Linked DNA regions of Aquibium oceanicum. The protein of the gene in region 2 interacts with the protein of the main gene of each other region in a pairwise test. Links are inferred from orthologs where the notes say so. Each region holds a gene or a part of one and is shown on either strand. Other genes may lie near its edges. The genes, in order: lysA and BSQ44_RS06305.

Region 1 (9,319 bases), 540 kb from region 2 along the record:
ACTATGTCAGAGAATAAGAAGAAGCCGAATCCGGTCGACATCCACGTCGGCAGCCGGATCCGGCTGCGACGCAACATGCTTGGAATGAGCCAAGAGAAGCTCGGTGAAAACCTTGGTATCACGTTTCAGCAAATACAGAAATACGAAAAAGGCACAAATCGTGTCGGAGCCAGCAGGCTTCAGGCAATAGCCACTATTCTGGGAGTGCCGGTATCGTTCTTCTTCGAGGACGCACCGGACGTTCCCGACCACGCGAGCGCCGGCTTCCGCGAGGACAATTCGACTAGCTACGTCGTCGATTTTCTCAACAGCGCGGAAGGGCTCCAACTCAATCGGGCGTTCGTGAAGATTTCCGATCCAAAAGTCCGCCGCAAGCTTGTCGATCTGGTGAAGGCGCTGGGCGACGAGGAGGCCTGATCCGCGTTTGTGCGGGTGAGGTTTCGTCGTCTGCTGCGCGGTTCTTCGGGCGGTTCCGGTATGCGGGGCCTGGGCGAGGCGGGCGTGTGCATGCTTGACGCATGGTGACGGGCTCGGCTAACAGACGCGCGCGCGAAACGGCATCCCGCCGTTTCGCGCCTTTCTTGAGGGGACACCCGTGGCGCGCTCGAACTACCTCTTCACCAGCGAATCCGTATCCGAAGGCCATCCCGACAAGGTCTGCGACCGCATCTCCGACGAGATCGTCGATCTGGTCTACCGGGAGGCGAAGAAGGCGGGCATGGACCCCTGGGACGTGCGCGTCGCCTGCGAGACGCTGGCCACCACCAACCGCGTGGTGATCGCCGGCGAGGTGCGGGTGCCGAAGTCGCTGCTCAAGCAGGACAAGGACGGCAACGTCCTGGAGGACGCCAAGGAGTTCCCCATCATCAACCCGTCGAAGTTCAAGTCGGCGGCGCGCAAGGCGATCCGCGCCATCGGCTACGAGCAGGACGGCTTCCACTGGAAGAAGGCGCGCATCGACGTGCTCCTGCACGGCCAGTCGGCCGACATCGCGCAGGGTGTCGACAACGCGTCGGACCGGCAGGGCGAGGAAGGCGCGGGCGACCAGGGCATCATGTTCGGCTATGCCTGCCGCGAGACGCCGGACCTGATGCCGGCGCCGATCTACTACAGCCACAAGATCCTGGAGCTCCTGGCCGCCGCCCGCCACAAGGGCGAGGGCGAGGCCTCCCGGCTGGGGCCCGACGCCAAGAGCCAGGTGACGGTGCGCTACGCCGACGGGAAGCCGGCCGAGGTGACGCAGATCGTCCTGTCGACGCAGCATCTCGAGGCGGGCTGGGACTCCAAGAAGGTGCGCCAGGTGGTCGAGCCCTACATCCGCGAGGCGCTGGGCGACCTGCCGATCGCCAAGGACTGCAACTGGTACGTCAACCCGACCGGCAAGTTCGTCATCGGCGGGCCTGACGGCGACGCGGGCCTGACGGGCCGCAAGATCATCGTCGACACCTATGGCGGGGCGGCGCCGCATGGCGGCGGCGCGTTCTCGGGCAAGGACACGACCAAGGTCGACCGCTCGGCCGCCTACGCGGCGCGTTATCTGGCCAAGAACGTGGTGGCGGCCAAGCTCGCCGAGCGCTGCACCATCCAGCTGTCATACGCCATCGGCGTGGCCCAGCCGCTGTCGATCTACGTCGACCTGCACGGCACGGGCACGGTGGAGGAGGCGGCGGTCGAGGCCGCGCTGCGCAAGGTGATGGACCTGTCGCCGTCGGGCATCCGCCGCCATCTCGATCTCAACCGCCCGATCTACGCCCGCACAGCCGCCTACGGCCATTTCGGCCGCAAACCCGGCCGCGACGGCGCCTTCTCCTGGGAAAAGACCGACCTCGTCAAAGCCATCAAGGACGCCGTCGCCAGCTGAAGAACGACGGCCGCGTCGAGCGGACGGAACATGCCCGACAACGAGGGATCACGCGCCGCTGGGGCGTTTTTCGGCCGCAGGCAGGGCAAACCGCTGCGGCCGCGCCAGGCCTCGGCCATGGACGAGGTGCTGCCCGCTCTCTCGCTCGATCTCGACCGCCCCGCACCGGCCACCCTCGCCGATCTCTTCGATGTGCCCGTCGATGCGGTGCGCCTTGAAATAGGCTTCGGCGGCGGCGAGCATCTCCTTCACGAGACCGAGCGGTTTCCACGTACCGGCTCCATCGGGGTCGAGCCGTTCGTCGGCGGCATGGCGAAGTTCATCGTCGCCGCGAGCGAGGCGGGGCGGAAGAACGTCCGTCTCCACGACGACGATGCCACGCGACTCCTGGACTGGCTGCCCGAGGCGGGACTGTCGGGCATAGACCTGTTCTATCCCGATCCCTGGCCGAAGAAACGCCACTGGAAACGTCGCTTCGTCAACGACGACAACCTGGACCGCTTTGCCCGCGTCATGCGTCCCGGCGCGCGCTTCCGCTTCGCATCGGACATCGGACACTACGTCGACTGGACGCTCTTGCACATCCGTCGCCATCCGGAATTCGAATGGATCGCAGCATCGGCCGACGACTGGCGCCGGCCCTACGAGGGCTGGCCGGGAACGCGCTACGAAGCCAAGGCTAAGCGGGAAGGCCGCATGCCGGCCTACCTGACCTTCGTCAGGCGGTGATCCGCGGATCTGCAGATCAACGCATTTCCAGCAGCCGTTCGAGATAGTCCTTTTCGAGCTCGGGGCTCAGCGCGTTTCCGAGCCGCTCCCGGATCGCTTCCAGGATCCTTCTGGCCCGCTGCACGTCGATCTCGTCGGGAACTTTGACCGTCTCACCGAAGTCGGGACCGGTCGTCGCTCGCGGGCGGCCGAGCGGATCGCGATCGGAACTCTGCTGGCGTCCGCCCTCGCCCGATCCGCCCTGATCGCCCTGCATGGCCTGCTGCATCTGCTGCATCATGTCCTGCGCGCCGCGCCGGAGGGCTTCGAGCGCGCGGCCCTGCTCGCCGACTGCGCGTTCTCCCTGTCCTTCACCAAGCGCGTCGCCGGCCTCTCCCATGGCGTCGCCGGCCTCGCCGAAACCCTCCCCGGGCTGGATGCCCATGCCCTGAAGGTCCTCCATCAGCTGGCCGAGTTCGCCCTGAAGCTGCCCCTGGCTTTCCTGGAGCTGTCGCAGGGCTTCCGCCAGTTCTTCCGGCGACATTCCCTGCCCCTGACCCTCGCCGGGTTGCTGGCCGTCCTGCTGGCCCGGATCCTCGCCCCGCGGCCCCCGCTGCTCGGCGCGGTTCTGGCCGCGCTGTCGCTGGCCGCGCTGCATCTGCTCGAGCCGGTGGGTCTCGTTCATCATCTCCTGCTGGCGGCGCATGATCTCGCCCAGCTTGTCCATCTGCTGGCGCATCTCGCCCTGCTGGCCGCCTTGCTGCTGTTGCTGCTGGCGGCCCGCCTGGAGGTTGTTCATCATGTTCTGGAGCTGCGAGAGCAGTTCCTGCGCCTGGTCGCGGGCGCCGGACTTCGCCAGTTCCTCGATCTGGTCCATCATCCGCTCGAGATCGCTCTGCCGAAGCTCCTGGCCGTTCTGCGGCATCTGCTGCATGGACATGTTGGGATCGCGCGCCGCCCGCTCGGCGAACTCGCGCAGGAACTCCTGCATCGCTTCGCGCAACTCGGCCATGAGCTGATCGATCTCCTCGTCGGATGCACCGTTCTCCAGCGCATTCTTGAGCGCCTCCTGCGCGGCACGGAGCCGCTTTTCGGCCGCCGAAAGGTCGCCATCCTCGATACCGAGCGCGATCTCCCAGAGATAGTCCACCACCTCCCGCAACTGATCGTCGTTATAGGCGCCCGCCAGACGACTGCGCGCGCTGCGAATGGCGAGGAAGTGGGACATGTTGTCGATCGTATCCTCCGGGCGAAGGGTGATCGCATCCATGAGGTCGAGTACCCGCGGTCTGCGGTTGGTGTCGAGCGCCAAGATCCGGCGCTGCTCGATGAGCGCGCGTGCCAGCGGGTTGGAAAACGGCCGTTCCGGCAGCTTCAGCTGCCTGGGTTCGCTGAAGGCTTCCTGCCCGGCATCGTCTGTCGCGGCCAAGGTCAGTGTCACGTCGACGCCCGCCCACGGGTGCTCGGTCAGGTCCTTCGAGGTCTTTGCCGCATTGTCCCGGCCGCCGCGGCGCGGCACCGTGAGTGGCATTTCCGGCGCATCGTAGAGAGGTCGCGCTTCGGGAGCGGCTTCATCGCGCGGATCGATGACCGTGCGCGCGGACGCGGCGCCGTAATCGTCCTCGATCGTATAGGCAAGTTCCAGCGTCCCGTTCACTGCCCGCTTCGGCTCCCCGGCAAAAGCGATGACCGGCGGGGTGTCGGGAATGACGGAGAAGCTCCACGAGCGGATACTCTCCTCCCCCGCCTTCAGCGTGAGCGAACCGTCCTGGGTCAGCCTGAAGGCGAATTGCCGGGTTCCCGTGCTGCGCCGCGGCTCCGCCGCCGTGCTTGCCACGACAGGATCGGTCGGTTCGACGAGGCTTTCCCCGCCGGCTGCATCTCCGAAGGCAAGCGTTTCCGCTCCACTTCCCCCGGTCACCCGCAGGGAAATCTCGCTGTCCTGGGGCACGACGAAAAGCGGCTGGTCGCGATTGGCTTCGGCGGTCATGAAGACCGGCGGCTTGCCCGTGTAGGCCGGCGGCGTGACCCAGGCATCGATGCGCACCGGCAGGACATCGTCGGAGCCGTGGGCGCGGAAGGCATCACCGAGCCTTCCGCCCAGCGGTCCGCCGGAAAAGGCGAACGCGACGACGAGCAGCAGGCCGACGAGCGCCCGCAGGGCCCAGGGGTCGCGTTCGGGGATTCGCGGGCGCGGCATGTCGCCCGACAGCCGGTCCAGCTTCTCGGACATGCGGCGCTGATGCTCGCGCCACAGCGCGTCGGAAAAATCGTCGGACGGACCGACGAGGCGATCCGTTTGCGTCGAGACCGGAGCATGCTCCAGGCTGTTTGCCCGTTCTATGCGGCGGTCGATGGCTCGCGCGGCCGGCATGCGGAAATAGCGCAGCGGATAGAGCGCCGCCAAAGCGGCGATGGCAAAGAGTACCAGCAATCCGATGCGCACGGCTTCGGGGACGACCCGGAACAGTCCGAGCCACGAAACGGAGACGAAGAGGGCGCCGGTCAGGACCAGCGGCAGCAGCAGCGGCCACAGCCGCTCGAAGGCGATGGCAAAGCGCGTCGCAAACCGCGTCCGCGTCAGTCGTGCAATCCCTTGGCGGCCGACGGCTCCGGAATTCGACATGTCAGTCCCGATCCTCGTGAGCGGACGTTTCGTTGGTCGCGAGTCGGGAGAATAGCGGAAAACCAGGCGAAGACGAGGCGATCAAACAAAACGTGATAAGAGCGCCCACCGTGAGACATGGGGCTCGCTAGCCGAGCCAGTCAGGAACTGAATCCCGGCCGATCAGGTCTTCGTAGGTTGGACGCGGGCGGACGACGTGGAAGCGGTCGCCGTTGACGAGCACCTCCGGCACGAGCAGCCGCGTGTTGTAGGTGCCAGCCTGCACGGCGCCATAGGCGCCCGCGGTACCCACGTAGAGAAGGTCGCCGGACGAAAGCAACGGCAGTTCGCGGTCGTGGCCGAGATAGTCGCCCGTCTCGCAGACCGGACCCACGATGTCGGCGGTCATGCGCGGCCCGCGTTCGGCACCGATCCTGACCGGCTTGATCTCGTGGAAGGCGTCGTAGAGCGTCGGGCGGATCAGGTCGTTCATGGCCGCGTCGACGATGACGAAGTTCTTGGCGTCACCTTCCTTCAAGTAGATCACCGAGGTCACCAGGATCCCGGCATTCCCGACGAGCAGCCGGCCGGGTTCGACGATCACCTTCAGGCCGAGCTTCGAGACGTGCTTGCGGGCGATCTCCGCATAGGCTTCGGGCGAGGGGGGCGGGTTGTTGTCGGTCCGGTACGGAATGCCGAGCCCGCCGCCGAGATCGACATGTTCGATGGCGTGGCCATCCGCGCGCAGCGTCTCGGTCAGGTCGGTCAGCAGCAGGAAGGCGTCGTCGAAGGGCTGCAGATCGGTGATTTGGCTGCCGATGTGCATGTCGATGCCGATGGGCCGCAGCCCGGGCAGTTCCGCCGCGCGACGATAGACCGCCCGCGCGCGCTGCCAGGGAATGCCGAACTTGTTTTCCGCCTTTCCGGTCGAAATCTTCTTGTGGGTGCGCGCGTCCACGTCCGGGTTGATGCGCAGCGAGATGCCGGTCTCCCGGCCGGTCGCCGCGCAGCGCGCCGACAGCAGTTCGAGCTCCGGCTCGGACTCCACGTTGAAGCATTGGATTCCGGCGGAAAGACCGAAATCCATCTCGGAAGCGGTCTTTCCGACGCCCGAGAACACGATCTTCTGCGGTGGAATGCCCGCTGCGAGCGCCCGGCGAAGTTCTCCTTCCGAAACCACGTCCGCGCCTGCGCCCTCGGCCGCCAGCGTCCTCAGGATCGCCTGGTTGGAGTTGGCCTTCATCGCGTAGCAGACGAGGGCATCCATGTCCGAGAAGGCCGACGCGAAGACGCGATAGTGCCTGACGAGCGTGGCTGTGGAGTAGCAGTAGAACGGCGTCCCGACCGCCGCCGCGATGTCGGCGACCGGCACGTCCTCCGCGTGGAGGACGCCGTCACGGAATTCGAAGTGGTTCACGTCAGTTCACCGGCATGGAAGCGATCGTTGTCCGCCTGTCAGTCGATCAGCGGATCGAGCAGGAAGCGGCGGTCTTCCTTCGGCGGTGCGGGTTCGGGGGGAAGCGCCTCGCCGGCTTCCTGTGCCTCGCGCCGTTCCTGGAGCGCCGCCTCGTAGGGAGTGATCGGCGCATTGCGGCGGCCGCATCCGGCCAGCACAGAAAAGCCGACGGCGCACAGGATCAGCATCGACGCAATCTTGCGGAAAGACATGATCACCCTCATCGTTACCGGCACGTCTTTACCGGAGTTTTTGCGCCTGTGCACCCGTTTTGGACGAAGCCGTCAGGCTTTGGCCAGGCGCTTTCTCCAGTAGCGTGTCTGCCTGCGGACCTGCGACGGGGCGGTCCCGCCGAACGAGGTGCGGCTGCTCACGGAGTTGCGCACCGAGAGCACCGAATAGACGTCTTCGGTAATGCCGGAGTGAAGGGTCTGGAGATCCTCGAGCGAGAGTTTCTCCAACCCGGTCTTCTTCGCCTCGGCCATGGCCACTGCCCGACCGGTGACGTGATGCGCCTCGCGGAAGGGAAGGCCGAGCACTCGCACCAGCCAGTCCGCGAGGTCCGTGGCTGTCGAATAGCCGGAACCGGCGGCGCGCTTCATGGCATCCGCGTTGACGGTCATGTCGGAGACCATGCCCGTCATGGCGGCGATCATCAGGTCCAGCGCCTCGGCGGCGTCGAAGACCGCTTCCTTGTCCTCCTGCATGTCCTTCGAATAGGCGAGCGGCAGCCCCTTCATCACGGTGAGGAGCCCCACGAGATGACCGTTCACGCGGCCCGTCTTGGCGCGCACCAGTTCGGCGGCGTCGGGGTTCTTCTTCTGGGGCATGATCGACGAGCCGGTTGAAAAGGAATCCGACAGGCGCACGAAGCCGAACTGCGGCGTCGACCAGATGACGATCTCCTCGGCGAGCCGCGAAAGGTGGGTCGCGCAGATCGAGGCGACGGCGAGGAACTCCAGCGCGAAATCGCGATCCGAGACGCTGTCGATGGAGTTGCGCGTCGGTTCCCGGAAGCCGAGCGCCCTGGCGGTCGCCTGGCGGTCGATGGGGAACCCGGTTCCGGCGAGCGCCGCGGCGCCGAGCGGGCTCTCGTCGAGGCGCTCTACGGCGTCCCGCACTCGGGACAGGTCGCGCGCGAACATCTCGACATAGGCCATGCAGTGGTGGCCGAACGTCACCGGCTGGGCACTCTGCAGGTGGGTGAAGCCCGGCATCACCGTCGCCGCATGCTCTTCGGCGCGATCGAGGAACGCGGCGATCAGCCGCTTCAACCCCTCGGCTGTGCTCACGAGTTCTTCCTTGACCCACAGGCGGAAGTCCACCGCCACCTGGTCGTTTCGCGACCGCGCGGTGTGCAGCCTGCCCGCGGCGGGGCCGATCAGTTCCGCCAGCCTCGCCTCGACGTTCATGTGGATGTCCTCGAGCCGGGTGGAGAAGGTGAACGTCCCCTCCTCGATCTCTCGCAGGATCGTGTTCAGCCCGTGAGCGATGCGGCTTTGATCCTCTGCCGAAATTATGCCTTTCTCGGCAAGCATTTCGCTATGCGCGAGCGAGCCGCGAATATCCTGCGAGTAGAGCTTCCTGTCGAAGCCGATGGAAGCGTTGATCGCTTCCATCACCGCCGCCGGACCCGAGGCAAATCGTCCGCCCCACATCTGGTTGCTGGTCTTGTCGTCGCTCATGGTGATAACCGGGCCCTGGAGTTTCGAATGGCACTGAAGAACTTGCACCTGCCGGCATCACGCATGATCCTGATTGCCGCGGTCGCGGGCCTCGTTGCCGGCGCGACTGCGGTATACGTGACGAGCGCGGGGGATGGCAACAATTCCGCTTCGCCGCTCGTCGCGGCCGAGGAGGCGACCTGTGCGGCAAAGCAGGAATTCGCCGACACCGTGGCAGCTTCCGCGACGGGGGAGGTGGCCGCCATGCTCGCCGCCTCTCCGCCGCAGCCGGTCAGCGATCTTTCTTTCAACGCGCCGGACGGCGCTCCAACCAGCATCCGTGAATTCGCGGGCAAGACGGTCCTGATGAACCTCTGGGCCACCTGGTGCGCACCGTGCCGGGCCGAGATGCCGGCGCTGGACGCGTTGCAGAAGGAGCGGGGCGGCGCGGACTTCGAGGTGGTCGCCGTCAACGTGGACACCGGCGACGATACCAAGCCGAAGAAGTTTCTCGCCGAAACCGGCGTCGAATCGCTCGCCTACTACCGGGACAACACCCTGGCGCTCTTCAACGACCTCAAGAAGCGCTCGCTGGCGCTCGGGTTGCCCGTCACACTCCTGATCGACGACGAGGGGTGCCTACTCGCCCACATGAACGGCCCGGCCGAGTGGGCAAGCCCGGACGCTTTGCGGCTCGTCGATGCCGCACGGGGCGATACCGCGCCGCAAGCCAGGTAACAGGGAGACACCATTTGTGACGCCCGGCCCCGCCGAATTGATCTAGTCTCCGGGCTTGGGACAACGGCGATTCATCTCAGGGACATCGCCGAGAATAGTAAGGAGTTCGGAGGGGGTCATGCCTACGCTGAACAAACAGGCGTCGCGCCGCGAAGAGGCCGACGATCGAAAGACGGTCGTGCAGAAGACGGCCACTCAGAAGGCGAAGCAGGGCGACGCGAGCACGGCGCCGTTTCACGGCTCGCCTCACGCCGAACACCCTCGGGATCCCTTCCGCAACATGTTCG
Region 2 (9,486 bases):
TCCGCCCGATCGGCGCCACGACCCCGAACTCGGACAGGTGGGACCGCAGCGCGTTCGATATCTGAGTGCGCTGGCGGTTGAGCATCAGCCGCACCCGATGCAGCATCATCACGCTTTGCTGCTCGGGGGATTTCACCGGCACGAAGCGCATGGTCGGTCGGGTCACGGCCTCGCAGATCGCCTCAGCGTCCGCGGCATCATTCTTCTGTCGCTTCAGATAAAGCTTTACGTACTGTGCCGGCAGCAGCCGCACATCATGGCCGCGTGCGATCAGCTCGCGAGCCCAATAATGCGAAGAGCTGCAGGCCTCGATTCCGACCAGGCATCGCGGCAGGCTCTCGAAGAAGGCGAGGACACGCCCTCGCGTCAGCTTTCGGCGAACGACAATCTCGCCGGCGGAATCCACTGCGTGGACTTGAAATACGGACTTCGCGATATCCAGACCGATTGTCGTGATGTTGCTCATCATGGTGCTCCTCCAGCTCTAATCCCGCCATCATACCGCACGGAGGGAGGAGAGCCGTCCACCGCATCATCTGCTGACTGTCGGGTTCTGGCAGAGAACGTGAGAAATCCGACGCTCGGCCAACGAGTCCTTAGCGATTTGGGGCGCTTTGCCGACCGACTGCTTTCGGGCGAGGAGACGCCGGAAGCGAACATACGTTTTGCCAGCGGTAACCTGCCGCGCCACTGGCAGGCTAATTCGCATTCCCGAACGGTTTTCCATTGTCCTAGGTCGCACACGTGCCTTCTCAGACGTTTGGAAGCACTCGGTTAAATTCCTCATCCACGTAACGCTTACTCCTGCCGTCTGGCATGCTCGATCCCGCCATCCGCGGGGGCGCATTTCAGTCAGCTGGCCTTCTTGGCAGGGTGAGGCAGACACACAACCCGCCGTGGGGCTCGTTGGAAATGGAAATCGTCTGCTGACTGTCGGGTTCTGGCAGAGAACGTGAGAAATCCGACGCTCGGCCAACGAGTCCTTAGCGATTTGGGGCGCTTTGCCGACCGACTGCTTTCGGGCGAGGAGACGCCGGAAGCGAACATACGTTTTTGCCAGCGGTAACCTGCCGCGCCACTGGCAGGCTAATTCGCATTCCCGAACGGTTTTCCATTGTCCTAGGTCGCACACGTGCCTTCTCAGACGTTTGGAAGCACTCGGTTAAATTCCTCATCCACGTAACGCTTACTCCTGCCGTCTGGCATGCTCGATCCCGCCATCCGCGGGGGCGCATTTCAGTCAGCTGGCCTTCTTGGCAGGGTGAGGCAGACACACAACCCGCCGTGGGGCTCGTTGGAAATGGAAATCGAGCCATGATGCAGATGCGTCGCGTGGAGTGCGATCGCTAGCCCGAGGCCTGCACCCGAGCGCGTGTCCGAGTTCGCCCTGTAGAATGGCTCGGTGAGATGGATCAGGTCGTCTTCGGCGGCGCCAGGTCCATGGTCTCGGACCGTGATGGAATACGTACCACCTTCCTCGCTGCCCGCGACCACGACTTCCGTGCTCTCGTCCGTATGCCGCATCGCGTTGCGAATGACGTTCTCCAGCGCGCGATAGATGAGCTCCGCGGAGCCGTCGATGTGGATCCCGTCTATCCCTTCATAGCGACAGGTGACCGAACGCTCGGCACCCTCGAAATTGGCATCGGCGATGATCGGGTCGAGGATATCGAGCAGATCGATCGGTCCGAAGTCCATCGGCTGATGGCTGCTCCCGTCGATACGTGCAAGCATCAGAATCTCGTCGATCAGCCGGTCCATTCTTTCGATGTCGGCCTCGAGCTGCGGAAGCAGACCATCGATGCGGGCGGGCGATCTGCGAACGATCCCGAGCGCGACCTGCAGACGGGCAAGCGGTGAGCGGATCTCGTGCGAGATGTCGTGAAACAGCCTTTCGCGGTCCCGGTTGAGGCGTTGCAGGCGCCCCGATGCCTCGTCGACGAGCGCGCCGAGTTTCCGGAAAGACCTGTCGGATCGTGTCAATCGACCCGAGACACGCTGGTCGAACCGCCCCGCGGCGAGCTCGTCCAGCCCATCGGCGATCACCTGCACCGGCTGCAGGAAGCGTTTGGCGAGCAGAATGGCGGCAAGGATGCTGACGAGGATGCCGATGGCCAGCGGCAGGATGACCGATTCGATCCGTGCAAACAGCCGCGGCGTCGGTGCGATCATGTCGATGACCAGGCAGTCGCCGTCTGCCTGGACCGCGATCGTCTGGTTCGCGCTGCAGGCTTCGCTCTGTGCGGCGACCTGCCGGACGACGAACGCGACCGACGGATCTCCAGGAATCGCGACCGGCTGAAGTGTCGTGACGTCCGTCCCCTCGTCATGCGCCTTCTTCAGGAGTTCGAGGAGATAGGGCTGAGCTCCCTTCGCGCGCCCGTTTCCCGGCGGAGGCAAGTCGAGCAGCAGGACCAGCGCCAACACCACGACGATGTTGAGAACGATCGCACCCAGGATATAGCTGAAGAACCGCGCGATCAATTGAGCTACCCCGTGACGAGTTGATAGCCCTGACCGCGAACGTTGACGATGGGCGAGCGTCCGTCGGCGAGCAGCCCCATCTTCTGGCGGATTGACGACATGTGGACGTCGATGGTGCGCTCGAAACGCGTCAGTGGGCGTCCAAGACCGAGTTCGCAGAGCTCTCCGCGGCTGACGATCTGTCCGGGCCGCGAGGCGAGGGCTTCCATCAGGTTGAACTCCGCTCCGGTCAGGGCGAGCATCGTGCCCTTCCACAGGGCCTTGCGCCCCCTCGGGTCGATGCTCAGATCGCCGACCTCGATCGTGTCGGCGGAGCCGGCACGCGAACTCGCGGCGCGGCGGAGGATGGCGCGAAGCCGTGCGGCGAGCTCGCCGGGAGAGCAGGGCTTGGCGAGGTAATCGTCGGCGCCGAGATCGAGCCCGGCGATCCGGTCGACCTCGTCGCCGCGCGCGGTCATCATGAGCACGGGAATGTTGTCGACGCGGCGGATGCGGCGCAGGATCTCGATGCCGTTCATCCCCGGCAGCATGATGTCGAGAATGATGACGTCGATCCGGTGCTCCGCGACGAAAGCGAGCACGTCTCGCCCGTTTACCTGGTGGAAGACGTTGAATCCTTCCTCCGTCAGGTATTCGGAAATGAGCTTGCCGAGATCGACATCATCGTCGACGAGCAGAACGTTCGCCATCCGTTAGCCTCCTGGTGCTTCTTCTAGAGCAGTCCAGGCAATCGGACGACCGGATTTTCCCAAGTTTACCCTGCTTGACACATCTTAACGCGCAACCGCGCTAGGGATTGTCCCGACCGGTCGGACTGACCGGGGCGCCGAACCGAAAAGACCCTTCCTGCCATGCAGCCATTCATCCGATCCCTGGTCTTGCTGACCCTCATCTGCACCGGTCCGTCCTTCGCGCAGGACCCGGGCGACGAAGGCGCCGGCTCGAACGCCGCCGCCGCCGCGCTGACGGTCGAAGCCATCAACCCCACCATGGATGACTGGGCGGAGACCGTTCCGGCCAATGGCTGGCTTGCCGCATGGCAGGAAGCGGCGATCTCGGCCGAAATCTCCGGGCAACGCATCACATCCGTCGACGGTGAAGTCGGCGACATCGTGAAGGCCGGGCAGGAACTGGCGCGGCTCTCCAGCGACAAGATCGAAAGCGAAGTGCAGCAGCGGGAAGCCGATCTCGAGTCGGCCCGCGCGGCATTCGACGAGGCGAAGGCCAACGGCGATCGGGCGCGGAAACTCAAAGGCTCGGGGGCGGCGACCGACCAGCAGATAACCGAATACCTGGTGGCTGAACGGAAAGCGCAAGCCGATCTGGATTCGGCCGAAGCCGCGCTCGCCTCCTCGCGCGTCGATCTCGAACACACGCGGATACTGGCGGTCGATGACGGGACCATTTCGGCGCGTTCGGCCTCCCTGGGCGACGTCGTTGCGACGGGTGACGAGTTGTTCAAGCTGATCCGCCAGAGCCGGATCGAATGGCAGGCGGAAATCCCGCTCAAGCAGCTGCGTCATGTCGCCGAAGGCACCCGCGCCGTCATCCCCACACCCATCGGCGATGTCGAGGGCACTGTGCGCAAGATCGCTCCGACCGCATCCGAAAAAACCGGCCGGGTGACGGCCTACGTCTCGCTCGTTCCGCCGGACGGAGACCATCCCAACCCCAAGACCGGCATCTTCGTCAGCGGCTATTTCGACGTCGGATCCAGCCAGGCGATCAGTGTGCCGAGTTCCGCCATCACGCTGCGCGACGGGTTCTCCTACGTCTACGTTATCGAGGACGGCTCGCCGACGACCGTCAGTCGCAAACGGGTCGAGACCGGGCGACGCAACGGCGATCGCGTCGAGATCACATCCGGGCTCGAAGGCAACGAGACGCTGGTCAAGGCAGGGGGCGCCTTCCTTGCCGACGGATCCGTGGTGCGTCTCGTGTCCGCCAGTGATGCGGATGACAATGCAGCCGGCGCGGCCGGCGCGGCACCGGCTTTGGATGACGCTGCGGCCTCGAGCGGAGAGGATGCCGGACAATGAATTTTTCCGCCTGGGCCATCCGCAATCCGGTTCCGCCCATCCTCGCATTCGTCCTGCTGACGATTACCGGGCTGATGGCCTTCGGTAGGCTGGACGTACAGAATTTCCCCGATATGGATCTGCCGACGATCCAGATCAGCGCGAGCCTGGAAGGCGCCGCTGCGGCGCAGCTCGAGACCGAGGTCGCCAGAAAGATCGAGGACCAGTTGACCGGCATGTCGATGCTGGATTCGGTCACGACAACGATAACCGACGGCTCGGTCACCATCTCCGTTGCTTTCCAGGTCGGCAAGGATCCGCAGACCGCGCTCGACGAAGTCTCGAACGCGGTGGACGAAGCGCGCTCCGACCTGCCGGATGAGATGGATGCGCCGACCGTCTCCAAGGTCAATCTCAACGGCTCGCCGCTCGTCACCTATGTCGTCAGTTCGGACAAGCTCGACGAGGCGGAACTCAGCTGGTTCATCGACAACGACATGGAACGCGCCGTCATGAAGATCGATGGCGTTGGCGAGGTGGGCCGGCTCGGCGGCATCGACCGGGAAATCTATGTCGAACTCAACGAGGACCTTTTGACCGGTCTCGGCGTCGGGGTCGATGTGATCAACCAGCGTATCGACCAGGTTCAGTCCGACATGTCGGGCGGCGAAGCTGAAATCAACGGAAACTCCCAGTCGGTCCGCACCCTGGCGGCCGTCGATACCGTCGCGGAACTACGCGAAATCCCGATACCCCTGCCCAATGGCGGCTGGGTGCGGCTCGACGAGATCGGCGATGTCGTCGACACGCATGCCGACCGCTCCTCCCTTGCCTATCTCAACGGCAAGCCCGTCATCGCCGCCCAGATAAAGCGCTCGAAGGGTTATTCGGACCTCGCCGTGACGGAATCCGTCCGCGAGGCCATGACCGAGTTCGCGAGCGCCAACCCGCAGGTGAAGATCGAGGAAGCCTACAACACGATCCTGCCGACCGAGCAGAACTACGAAGCCTCCATGCACATGCTTTACGAGGGCGCCTTGATCGCCATCGTCGTGGTATTTCTGTTCCTCTTCGACTGGCGCGCCACGCTGCTTGCGGCGATTGCATTGCCACTGTCGATCATCCCGACCTTTCTGGTGATGGACTACCTCGGCTACTCGCTGAACACCGTCACCTTGCTCGCCCTGTCGCTGGTCGTCGGCATCCTGGTCGATGACGCGATCGTCGAGGTGGAAAACATCGAGCGCCACCTCAACATGGGCAAGAAGCCGTTCGATGCGGCGATGGAGGCGGCGGACGAAATCGGTCTGGCGGTGATCGCGACTTCGATGGCGCTGGTCGCCGTCTTCCTGCCCACCGCCTTCATGGGCGGCATTCCCGGCATCATTTTCAAGCAGTTCGGCATCACCGCTTCAGTGGCGGTCCTGTTCTCGCTTCTCGTTGCCCGCCTGATCACGCCGATGATGGCCGCCTATATGATGAGCGCCTCGGGCAACCATGCGACGGAAGACGGGCGGATCATGCGCGCCTATCTCGCCGTCGTCCGCGGCTCGCTGCGCCATCGCTGGATTCCATTCACGGCCGTGGTGATCTTCTTCATCGCCACCTATGCCATTGTCGGCCATCTTTCGACGGGCTTCTTTCCCGCATCGGACAACAGCCAAACTCAGGTCACGATCACCACGCCGCCCGGATCGACGCTCGACCAGACCGACGAGGTCGCGCTAGCGGCAAGCAAGATCCTCGGCGGCGTCGACAACGTCCGCTCCGTTTTCCAGGCCTCGGGAAGCGCCTCGACCGGCGGCGGCCCGAGTGGCGGCGGCAGCACCAGTTCCGTCACCTCTTCGACCCTCGTGGTCGACCTGACGCCGATCGACGACCGCGACATCACCCAGTCCGAAATCGAAGCGGACCTGCGCAAGGCGCTGGAGGGGATTCCCGGCGTTCGCATCGAAGTCGGCTCGGGCGGCAGCGGCACGGAGTTGCAGCTCACTCTTGCCGGCGACGACGCTGCTGCCCTGCAGGAGGCAGCCGACAATCTCGAAACTGCGGTGCGGACGATTCCAGGGATCGGCAACGTCACCTCATCGGCTGCCGTACAATCTCCCGAAGTGATCATTCGCCCCGATCTCGCGAGAGCAGCCTCCCTCGGGGTGACGTCGGAGGCCATCGCGAACGCGGTCCGGCTGGCCACGGCGGGGGCTTATGATTCGGCGCTTTCGCAGCTCAACCTGCCGGAACGGCAGGTTCCAATCCGGGCGATGCTTTCGAGCGACAATCGCAAATCCATCGACGAGATTTCGCTCATTCCCGTGTCGGCGACCGACGGCCTGGTGACGCTCGGAACGATCGCCGAGATTTCGATCGGCTCCAGCCCCAGCAAGATCAACCGCCTCGATCGATCGCGCAACATATCGATCACCATCGAGCTCAACGGCCGCAACCTGTCGGATGTGCTGGCGGAGGCGAAGGAACTGCCGGCCTACCAGAACCTGCCGAACGGCGTCGACTTCATCGAGCAGGGCGATCTGAAGCGGCAGAGCGAACTCTTCAAGAGCTTCGCCACCGCGATGGCGATCGGGATTTTCTGCGTCTACGCCGTGCTCGTGCTGCTGTTCCACGACTTCCTGCAGCCATTGACGATCCTGATGGCCCTGCCGCTGGCCTTGGGCGGCGCGCTCATGCCGCTCGTCCTGTCCGGTACCAGCTTCTCGATGCCTGCGGTCATCGGCCTGCTGCTCCTGATGGGGATCGTGTCGAAGAATTCGATCCTGCTGGTGGAGTATGCGATCGAAGCGCGCCGCGGCGGCATGGACCGGATCGACGCCCTTATCGACGCCTGTCACAAGCGATCGCGCCCCATCCTGATGACGACGATCGCCATGGCGGGCGGCATGCTTCCGGCAGCGCTCAGTCTCGTCGACGGCGACCCGAGCTTCCGTCAGCCGATGGGGGTCGTGGTGATCGGCGGGCTGATCACGTCCACGTTGCTGAGCCTGTTGGTCATTCCGATGGTCTTTACCTTCATCGATGATTTCGAGCGCTTCGCGCTGCGGCTCTGGTCGAAACGGAGCCATTGAGGCCGCGGCCCGAGATCATGTCGATCATGCTTCAATTCCAAGGCGGGTAAGAAAATGACCTTTCCTACGAGGGTTATCGCGCTGCTGCTGTCGGCTTCGGTTGCCGGGTGCACGGTTGGGCCTGATTATGCCTCACCGGCGATCGCGCTGAACGCGGCCTATATCGCGGCCGCCGACGCAGGCCGCCCGATCACCCCGGAAACCGGCTGGTGGCACGCGTTCAAGGATCCATTGCTTGACCGGATCGTCGTTTCCGGGCTGGCCGGAAACCTCGATATCGGCCAAGCCTTCGAACGGATCGCGCAGGCCCGTGCCAATCTGGACATTGCTAGGTCGGATACGGTTCCGAGCCTGTCGGGGTCATCCTCCAGCACGTTCGAAGGCACGACCGGCAAATCCGACAGTCTCTCCACCAGCGAGCGGAATCTGACCAACAGCACTGCGCTCGACGTCTCCTGGCTTCTCGACATCTGGGGCAAGTATCGCCGGAACCGCGAGGCGTCGCTCGCGAGCCTCGACGCGTCCTTCGCCAATGCCGATACCGCGCGGCTGACCCTGCTATCGGAAATCACGACGGAATATGTCAATTTGCGCCTCTACCAGGCGCAGGCGGCGATTGCGCGCGACACGATCGCATCGCGTCGCGAAACTCTTGCACTGGTACGCGAGCAACAGGCGATCGGACTGTCGAGCGGTCTGCAGGTGGCGCAGACGCTCGCCGCCCTGAACATCGCCGAGGCATCTTTGCCCGGCTACGAGATCTCCTTCTATCAGTCGGCCAACTGGATCGCCTATCTGACGGGGCAGAAACCGGGCACCTTTCTCGAGGCGGTCAAGAAAGGCGCACGCATCCCGGTGGCGCGCTTCCAGCCTTCGAGCGGCATACCCGCGGATCTTTTGCGCAACCGGCCGGACATCCGTTCGGCGGAGCGGCAATTGGCATCCAAGAGCGCTTCGATCGGCGTCGCGGCCGCCGACCTCTACCCCAGCCTCACCCTGACCGGCTCCCTGGCCGTAACTGTCGCGGCTGCGGTGACCGGCGGTTCCAGCCAGCTGCTCAACTGGTCCTTCGGGCCGGTGGCGGACATTCCGATCTTCGATGGCGGAGCGCGCAAGGCAAAGGTCACACTCGCCGAGAGCGAGGCGCGGGAGCAGTATCTCGCCTGGAAGGACAGTGTGCTCAATGGAGTCCGGGAAGTGGAAAACGCCCTGGTCGCATGGCAGCGCCAGACGCGCCAGGTCGAAGCGCTCCGTGAATCGGCAAACGCCTACTCGCAAGCACTCGAGTTGGCACAAGAGAGCTACAAGGGCGGCACCTCGGCCTTCCTCGACGTCCTTGATGCCGAGCGGTCCCTGTTTGAGGCACGGCTGTCGCTGGCGAGCGCCGAGGCGCAGCGAGCCTTCAATTTCATAACCCTTTGCGTCGCCGCGGGTGGCGGCTACCGCGCCGGCGGCGACTCCTGACCACATAGGTGGTGTCGAGGAAGACCTCGTACAGCAGAGTACCGCAGGTTCGTCTTCAGATTATTGGAGGGTAATTCACAGCCGACCACCTGTTCGCGCGTGGTGGATATTGTCAAAGTCGCCCTGACCGAGAAAACTGATGCCAAGCCGTCAGGGTCGCCGAGTGAACTACCGCCAATTCGACCGGACACACGGCATAAGCAGAGAGGCTCAAGCACAGGCTTGAGGATAGGCTTATGTCCGAGGACTGTCAGCGTGTCGCGGTGATCACGAGCGTGGCGCGCCGTCGGCAGTGGTCAACGGATGCGAAGCTGCGGATCATCGAGGAGAGTTTCGAGCCGGGCGAGATGGTGTCGTCAGTCGCGCGGCGCAATGGCGTGGCGCCCAATCACGGCGCTCGTGAACCGGGAATTGACGCGCATGGGTCTGCCGGTCTCCGA

What was found.
Region 1: the proteins of BSQ44_RS06305 (region 2) and lysA interact in binary tests that used the Escherichia coli proteins (3 or more experiments, as listed by UniProt). The link is inferred for Aquibium oceanicum from one-to-one orthologs.

The regions. Positions count from the first base shown.
Region 1 is NZ_CP018171.1:719,593-728,911, forward strand. The notes cover bases 4,458-7,290. They hold lysA (diaminopimelate decarboxylase), read right to left. Parts: upstream 6,592-7,290; coding sequence 5,323-6,591; downstream 4,458-5,322. Other genes in these bases: BSQ44_RS03615 (TIGR02302 family protein), read right to left, coding at 4,458-5,195; BSQ44_RS03625 (hypothetical protein), read right to left, coding at 6,630-6,842; argH (argininosuccinate lyase), read right to left, coding at 6,915-7,290. In the rest of the region: BSQ44_RS03600 (helix-turn-helix domain-containing protein), read left to right, coding at 4-417; metK (methionine adenosyltransferase), read left to right, coding at 596-1,861; tRNA (guanine(46)-N(7))-methyltransferase TrmB, read left to right, coding at 1,892-2,590; more of BSQ44_RS03615, read right to left, coding at 2,607-4,457; more of argH, read right to left, coding at 7,291-8,315; thiol:disulfide interchange protein TlpA, read left to right, coding at 8,343-9,032; BSQ44_RS03640 (hypothetical protein), read left to right, coding at 9,151-9,319. UniProt on the Escherichia coli protein: Specifically catalyzes the decarboxylation of meso-diaminopimelate (meso-DAP) to L-lysine. Is not active against the DD- or LL-isomers of diaminopimelate.
Region 2 is NZ_CP018171.1:1,258,374-1,267,859, reverse strand. The notes cover bases 1,332-4,331. They hold BSQ44_RS06305 (response regulator transcription factor), read right to left. Parts: upstream 3,174-4,331; coding sequence 2,490-3,173; downstream 1,332-2,489. Other genes in these bases: BSQ44_RS06300 (efflux RND transporter periplasmic adaptor subunit), read left to right, coding at 3,336-4,331; BSQ44_RS06310 (sensor histidine kinase), read right to left, coding at 1,332-2,484. In the rest of the region: BSQ44_RS06315 (IS110 family RNA-guided transposase), read right to left, coding at 1-466; more of BSQ44_RS06310, read right to left, coding at 1,237-1,331; more of BSQ44_RS06300, read left to right, coding at 4,332-4,523; BSQ44_RS06295 (efflux RND transporter permease subunit), read left to right, coding at 4,520-7,582; BSQ44_RS06290 (efflux transporter outer membrane subunit), read left to right, coding at 7,637-9,046. UniProt on the Escherichia coli protein: Response regulator member of the two-component regulatory system CpxA/CpxR which responds to envelope stress response by activating expression of downstream genes including cpxP, degP, dsbA and ppiA.